One region of the Azospirillum sp. 11R-A genome, then DNA from elsewhere that is predicted to be linked to it. Evidence: predicted binding sites of a transcription regulator. Region 1 holds the regulator's gene; the other holds the start of a gene.
What was found. Region 1 encodes PhoB, which activates phosphate uptake and scavenging genes when phosphate is short. Its sites were predicted from a motif close to TNTCATAAAACTGTCA; they were not measured.
Positions count from the first base shown of each region.

Region 2: the regulator PhoB is predicted to act here: its motif matches at 2,109-2,124, upstream of VH569_RS00135 (Na/Pi cotransporter family protein).

Region 1 covers NZ_JBCEBL010000006.1:169,457-173,382, reverse strand. Annotated here, with positions in the region: gene pstA (phosphate ABC transporter permease PstA) at 1-1,039, shown strand, start outside; gene pstB (phosphate ABC transporter ATP-binding protein PstB) at 1,045-1,875, shown strand; gene phoB (phosphate regulon transcriptional regulator PhoB) at 1,978-2,682, shown strand; gene VH569_RS11635 (SAM hydrolase/SAM-dependent halogenase family protein) at 2,770-3,498, shown strand; gene VH569_RS11630 (Bax inhibitor-1/YccA family protein) at 3,617-3,926, opposite strand, start outside.
Region 2 covers NZ_JBCEBL010000001.1:28,115-32,040, forward strand. Annotated here, with positions in the region: gene VH569_RS00120 (50S ribosomal protein L25/general stress protein Ctc) at 1-174, shown strand, start outside; gene pth (aminoacyl-tRNA hydrolase) at 270-842, shown strand; gene ychF (redox-regulated ATPase YchF) at 957-2,057, shown strand; gene VH569_RS00135 (Na/Pi cotransporter family protein) at 2,207-3,877, shown strand.

The DNA of each region.
Region 1 (3,926 bases):
CGACCGCAACTACACCGCCCTGCTGCGCCGGGCGCTCTACGCCCAGTTCCCCCAGGTGACCGACCGCGCCGGCCGCCGCGTGCTGAACGACCTGCTGTCGTCGGGCGCGCCCTACGAGCTGGAGGCGATGGTGGCAAAGAACCCGGCGCTGGCCGGCACGACGCAGACCGTCTGGGTCCGCGCCGACGACCAGATCGACCAGCTGGTGAAGGGCGCCTACCGCCGCGACCTGCCGGAGAGCGAGCGCGGGATCGGCGACGCCAAGGTCGCCGCCGCCGACGCGCTGCTGGCCTCCGGCGCCTTGGCGCAGGGCTTCAACACCACCCTGTTCACGGCCGGCGACAGTCGGGAGCCGGAACAGGCCGGCATCGGCGGCGCCATCGCCGGTTCGCTGCTGACCCTGCTGGTGACCATGGCGCTGTCGGTGCCGACCGGCATCGCCGCCGCGGTCTATCTGGAGGAGTTCGCGCCGAAGAACCGCTGGACCGACCTGATCGAGGTGAACATCAACAACCTCGCCGCGGTGCCGTCGATCATCTTCGGCCTGCTCGGCCTCGCGGTGTTCCTGGGATTCTTCGGCATGCCGCGCTCCGCCCCGCTGGTCGGCGGGCTGGTGATGGCGCTGATGACGCTGCCGGTCATCATCATCGCGTCCCGCGTCGCGCTGAAGGCGGTGCCGCCGTCGATCCGTCAGGCGGCGCTGGGCATCGGCGCCTCGCCGTTGCAGACGGTGCTGCACCATGTGCTGCCGCTGGCGATGCCCGGCATCCTGACCGGCACCATCATCGGCATGGCCCGCGCGCTGGGCGAGACGGCGCCGCTGCTGATGATCGGCATGGTCGCCTTCATCGTCGACGTGCCCCACGGGCTGACCGACAGCGCCACGGTGCTTCCGGTCCAGATCTACATGTGGGCCGACAGCCCGGAGCGGGCCTTCACCGAGCGCACCTCGGCGGCGATCCTGATCCTGCTCGGCGTCCTGATCCTGCTGAACGGCGCGGCCGTGATCCTGCGCAAGATTTTCGAGAGACGGTGGTGAGCGTCATGAGCATTCAGAACCCGCTGAAGCTGCGGCCCCGCGCCGACGACCGTCCCGGTCAACGCTCCGGCGCCGCGCTGCCCAACAAGATGACCGCCCGCGGGGTGAAGGTGTTCTACGGCGCCAAGCAGGCGTTGAAGGGCATCGACCTCGACATCCGGGAAAACCGGGTGCTGGCGCTGATCGGCCCGTCCGGCTGCGGCAAGTCGACCTTCCTGCGCTGTCTGAACCGGATGAACGACACCATCGAGGGCTGCCGGGTCGAGGGGCGGATCGCGCTCGACGGCGAGGACGTCTACGGCAAGGCGGTCGATGCGGTGCAGCTGCGCGCCCGCGTCGGCATGGTGTTCCAGAAGCCGAACCCCTTCCCGAAGTCGATCTACGACAATGTCGCCTACGGCCCGCGCATCCACGGGCTGGCCTCCGGCCGGGACGAGTTGGACGAGGTGGTGCAGACCTCGCTGAAGCGTGCCGGGCTGTGGGGCGAGGTGAAGGACCGGCTGCGCGAACCGGGCACCAGCCTGTCCGGCGGCCAGCAGCAGCGGCTGTGCATCGCCCGCGCCATCGCCGTCAGCCCCGAGGTGATCCTGATGGACGAGCCCTGCTCGGCGCTCGACCCCATCGCGACCGCCCACATCGAGGAGCTGATCGACGAGCTGCGGGCCAACTACACCATCGTCATCGTCACCCACAACATGCAGCAGGCCGCCCGCGTGTCGCAGCGCACCGCCTTCTTCCATCTGGGCGAGATGGTGGAGTGCGACGACACCGAGGAAATCTTCACCAACCCGCGCGACGAGCGCACCCAGGGCTACATCACCGGCCGCTATGGTTGAGATCCGCTCTGTGTGCCTGACGCCCGCCCCTCTTCCCTCCTTTGTTGAAAAGGCTGTGCCATGCCGGTTAACGTCGAGACGCGCGCTGTGAACGGAGCCACCATGAATGCGGCCCTGAAGCCGCTCGTCCTGATCGTCGAGGACGAGGCCGACATCCTGACGCTGCTGAAGTACAACCTGGAAAAGGAAGGCTTCCGCGTCGCCACCGCCAGCGACGGCGAGGAGGCCCTGCTGGCCGCCGGCGAACAGACGCCGCACATCGTCCTGCTGGACTGGATGCTGCCGCTGATGAGCGGGCTGGAGGTCTGCCGCCAGCTGCGCCGCAACGCCAAGACCCGCGACATCCCGATCATCATGCTGACCGCCCGCGGCGAGGAAGGCGACCGGGTGCGCGGCCTGAATTCCGGCGCCGACGACTATATCACCAAGCCCTTCTCCCCGACCGAGCTGGTCGCCCGCATGCGCGCCGTGCTGCGCCGCGCCTCGCCCGGCATGACCGACGAGGTGCTGACCTTCGCCGACGTGACGATGGATCTGGCTGCCCACCGCGTCCGCCGCAACGGCCGGGACGTACACCTCGGCCCGACCGAATTCCGCCTGCTGCGCCATTTCATGCAGCATGCCGGCCGTGTCTTCTCGCGCGAACAGCTGCTCGATCTGGTGTGGGGCCACGACGTGTACGTCGAGCCGCGTACGGTCGACGTACACATCCGCCGCCTGCGCAAGGCGATGAACGAAGAGGACGAGCTGGACCTGATCCGCACCGTGCGGTCGGCCGGCTACGCGCTCGATACCAAGTCGATGTAAGCCCAGGGTTGGGATGGGGGTAGGATGGGGGCCAAGACCACCGCAGCATTGGTGAGACTGCCCCCCATGCCGCCCTCATATCCGCCGATGATCCTGCTCTTCACCGATTTCGGGCTTTCCGGCCCCTACACCGGCCAGATGAAGGCGGTGTTGGCGCAACAGGCGCCCGGCGTGCCGGCCATCGACCTGTTCGCCGACGCCCCCGCCTTCGACCCGCAGCTGTCCGCCTATCTGCTGGCGGCCTACGCCCCGGCCTTCCCGGCCGGCAGCGTCTTCCTCTCTGTCGTCGATCCCGGCGTCGGCACCGACCGGCGGCCAGTGATGGTGGAGGCCGACGGGCGCTGGTTCGTCGGTCCCGACAACGGTCTCTTCGCCATGACCGCCCGCCGCGCAACGTCGTTAAACGCCTGGAAAATCGACTGGATCCCGGACCGGCTGTCCGCCAGCTTCCACGGCCGCGACCTGTTCGCCCCGGTCGCCGCCAGCCTCGCGACCGGCCGGACCGTCGCGCGCAGCCTGCTCGATCCCACCGCCATCGACCGTCCGGACTGGCCGGACGAACTGCCGCGCATCGTCTATGTCGATGTCTACGGCAACGCCATGACCGGGATGCGGGCCTCCGCCCTGCCCGCCGATGCGGTGCTGACCGCCGGTGGCGCCCGCATCGCCCGTGCCCGTACCTTCGGCGCCGTTGGGCCGGGAGAGCCGCTGTGGTACGAGAACTCCAACGGGCTGGCGGAGATCGCCGTCAACCGCGGGCGGGCCGACCGCGTGCTGGGTCTCAAGGTCGGCGACCCGCTGACCGTCGAGCCCTGAGCGGGCCCAAAACTGACCGCGTCCAAAAGAAAACCGCCCGGAAGCGGGTGCTTCCGGGCGGCTGGCGCATGATCCGATGCTTGTCCGATCAGGCGTCTCGGGTCGGATGTCTTTAGGCTCAGTCGTTGTTGCGCTGGCCCAGGAACTGCAGCAGGAACTGGAACAGGTTGATGAAGTCGAGATAGAGCGTCAGGGCGCCCATCAGGGCCAGCTTGCCGGTGCTCTCGTGATCGTAGCCCTCGGCGTAGCTTTCCTTGATCGCCTGGGTGTCATAGGCGGTCAGGCCGGTGAAGATCAGCACGCCGATGGCGGAGATCGCGAAGTGCAGGGCCGGCGACTGGAAGAAGATGTTCGCCAGACCGGCGATCACCAGACCGATGACGCCCATCATCAGGAACGAGCCCATCTTCGACAGGTCGGCCTTCGTG
Region 2 (3,926 bases), on a different contig from region 1:
ATCCCCGAGCACATCACCATCTCGTGCGAAGGCTTCGATGTCGGCGACTCGATCCACATCTCCTCGGTCAAGCTGCCGGAGGGTGTGACCTCGACGATCACCGACCGCGATTTCACCATCGCGACCATCGTTGCGCCGTCGGGCCTGAAGTCGGAAGAGGGCGCCGCTGCCTGATCGGGAGCGTCCGTTCTTCGAAGATGGTTACGGTGGGGGGCTTCGGCCCCCCGCTTCGTTTGTGGAGCCTGGTTTCCGAATAAAGGGTGAGGGACATGCTGCTTCTGGTCGGATTGGGCAACCCCGGCAACGAGTATGCCCGCAACCGCCACAACATCGGCTTCATGGCGGTGGAGACCATCGCCCAGCGCCACCGCTTCACCCCGTGGAAGAAGCGGTTCCAGGGCCAGACCGCCGAAGGCACCGTCGCCGGCGACAAGGTGCTGGCGCTGGAGCCCGCCACCTTCATGAACCTGTCCGGCCAATCGGTGGTGGCCGCCCTCCAGTTCTACAAGCTGAAGCCCGAGAACGTCGTCGTCATCCATGACGAGCTCGATCTGCCCCCCGGCAAGATCCGGGTGAAGAAGGGCGGCGGCCATGGCGGCCACAACGGCCTGCGCTCCATCGACGCGCATATCGGCAAGGACTACTGGCGCGTCCGGCTCGGCATCGGCCATCCCGGCAACAAGGATCTGGTCAGCGGCTATGTGCTGCACGACTTCGCCAAGGCCGACCAGAGCTGGATCGATCCGCTGCTGGACGCCGTCTCCGACAACCTCCCCCTGATCGTGGACGGCCAGCCGGAGCTGTTCATGAACAAGGTGACGGTGGCGACCCAAGGCAAATAGGCGCCTGCCGAGCCTTGCCGGTTCCGGCATTCCCCCACTTCGCGTTTGCGCTTTGGTCCCCATCGTAGGATAAAGCGCGTCAATTCCAGCATTTCCGACGGCGAGCACCCAACCATGGGCTTCAATTGCGGCATCGTCGGCCTGCCGAACGTCGGCAAGTCGACCCTTTTCAACGCCCTGACCGCCACCCAGGCGGCCGAGGCGGCGAATTTCCCCTTCTGCACCAAGGAGCCGAACGTCGGCCGCGTCAGCGTGCCCGACCCGCGGCAGGACAAGCTGGCGGAGATCGCCAAGTCGCAGAAGGTCGTCCCGACCCAGCTGGAGTTCGTGGACATCGCCGGCCTGATCCGCGGGGCGTCGAAGGGTGAAGGGCTGGGCAACCAGTTCCTCGCCAACATCCGCGAGGTGGACGCCATCGTCCATGTGCTGCGCTGCTTCGAGGACGACGACATCACCCATGTCGAGGGCAACGTCGATCCGCTGCGCGATGCCGAGGTGGTCGAGACCGAGCTGATGCTCGCTGACATGGAAAGCCTTGAACGCCAGCTGACCAGCCTGCAGAAGAAGGCCAAGGGCGGCGACAAGGACAGCAAGATCAAGGCCGACCTGATGGAGCGCGCCCTGAAGGTGCTGCAGGACGGCAAACCCGCCCGCGTGGTCGAGGTGTCGGACGACGAGCGGTCGGTGTTCAAGCAGTTCATGCTGCTGACCGACAAGCCGGTCCTCTATGTCTGCAACGTCGAAGAGGCGTCGGCCGCGACCGGCAACGCTTTTTCCGCCAAAGTCGCTGAAAAGGCCAAGGCCGAGAACGCCGAGGTCGTGGTGATCTCGGCCGCCATCGAGTCCGAGGTCGCCCAGTTGTCCGACCCGGCCGAGAAGGCCGAATTCCTTGAGTCGATGGGGCTGGAGGAAACCGGCCTCAACAAGCTGATCCGCGCCGGCTTCAAGCTGCTGGACCTGATCACCTTCTTCACCGTCGGCCCGAAGGAGACGCGGGCCTGGACCGTGCGCCGCAACGCCAAGGCGCCCGAGGCCGCCGGCGTCATCCACACCGACTTCGAGCGCGGCTTCATCCGCGCTGAGACCATCGACTACACCAGCTTCGTCACCCTCGGCGGCGAGCAGGGGGCGAAGGACGCCGGCAAGATGCGCCAGGAAGGCAAGGAATATGTTGTCCAGGACGGCGACATCTTCCACTTCCGCTTCAACGTCTGAGGCATGCTGAACCGGGGGAACAGGGGCTTCATGGCCCCCTTTCCCCTACGCTGTCACCCAACTGTCATATTGTCGTAACAATCCGCGCACCCTACCCTTCAGTTAGGGGTGCCGCCTGACCGCATCCCCGATCCGACAGAGGGGGTGCGATGCAGGCGACACGGGTGCTGCTGGAACTCGCCGGAAATGTCGTGCTGCTCCTGTGGGGGCTGCACATGGTGCAGAGCGGGCTGACCCGCGCGCTGGGCGGCGACCTGCGCCGCATCCTCGGGGCCGGACTGCGCAACCGCTGGACCGCCTTCCTGTCCGGCATGGGCATCACCATGCTGCTGCAAAGCAGCACCGCCACCGGCCTGATGGCGACCGGCTTCACCGCCACCGGGCTGGTGTCGCTGATGCCGGCGCTGGCGGTGATGCTGGGGGCCAATGTCGGCTCCACCCTGATCGTCCAGATCCTCGCCTTCGACGTCGCCCATGTGGCACCGGTCCTGCTGCTGGGCGGCTTCATCGCCTTCCGCCGCGGGGCGCGGACGCGCAGCCGCGATCTGGGCCGTGTCGCCATCGGGCTCGGCCTGATGCTGCTGTCGCTGCACCTGCTGCTGGCGACCATCGCCCCGGCGGAGAATGCGCCGATGCTGCGGCGGATGCTGGCGATGCTGACCGCCGATCCGGTGGTGGCGGTGATGCTGGCGGCACTGCTGTCCTGGGCCGCCCATTCCAGCGTCGCCGCCATCCTGCTGATCGCCTCGCTGGCCGGCGGCGGGGTGATCGGGCCGGAGGCCGCAATCGCCATGGTAGCAGGCGCCAACCTGGGCAGCGCCGTCAATCCGGTGATCGAGGGGCCGGGCGGCGACGGCCGCAACCCGGCGGCCCGGCGGCTGCCGGTCGGCAACCTGATCAACCGCCTCGTCGGCTGCCTCATCGTCGTGCCGCTGCTGGGGCCGATCACCGCCGGCCTGCAGGCGGTGTCGCCGGACGCCACGCGGCTGGCCGCCAACTTCCACCTCACCTTCAATCTGGCGATGGCCGGGCTGTTCATCGGCCCGCTGCCCTGGTTCGCGCGAGCACTGACCCGGATGTTCCCGGAGCGGGTGGCGGTCGCCGACCCGGCGATGCCGCTCTATCTCGACCGCAGCGCGCTGCGCATCCCCCACCTCGCCATCGCCAATGCCTCGCGCGAGGCACTGCGCATGGCCGACACGGTGGACGGCATGCTGCGTGGTGCCTTGGACGTGATCCAGACCGACGACCGCAAGCGGGTGCAGGAAATCCGCCGGATGGACGATGTGCTGGACCGGCTGCACGAGGCGATCAAAGGCTATCTCACCCAGATCAATGTCGAGGATCTGGACGAAAGCGATGCCAGCCGGATGTCGGACGTGCTGACCTTCACCATCAACCTCGAACATGTCGGCGACATCGTCGATTGCAATCTGATGGAGACGGCCTCGAAGAAAATCCGCCGCAAGCTGCGCTTCTCCACCGAGGGGGCCGGCGAGATCGCCGGCATGCTGGAACGGCTGAGCGAAACCCAGCGGCTGGCCGCCGCTGTCTTCGTGTCGCGCGACGTTCGCTCCGCCCGCGCTCTGATCCATGAAAAGGAGGTGATCCGCGATCTGGAGACCAGCGCCACCGAGGCGCATTTCGCCCGCCTGCGCGCCGGTCGCAAGGAAAGCGTGGAGACCAGCGCTCTCCACCTCGACATCCTGCGCGACCTGCGCCGGATCAACGCCCATCTGGTCGCCGCCGCCTATCCAGTCCTCGATCAATCGGGTGAGCTGCTGCCCAGTCGTCTCAAAAGGGGGGCAGCTCGGGCGTAAGTGTTCACGTCCCATCGGGGAACCGCGCCGCTTCGGCTTCGACCTTTTC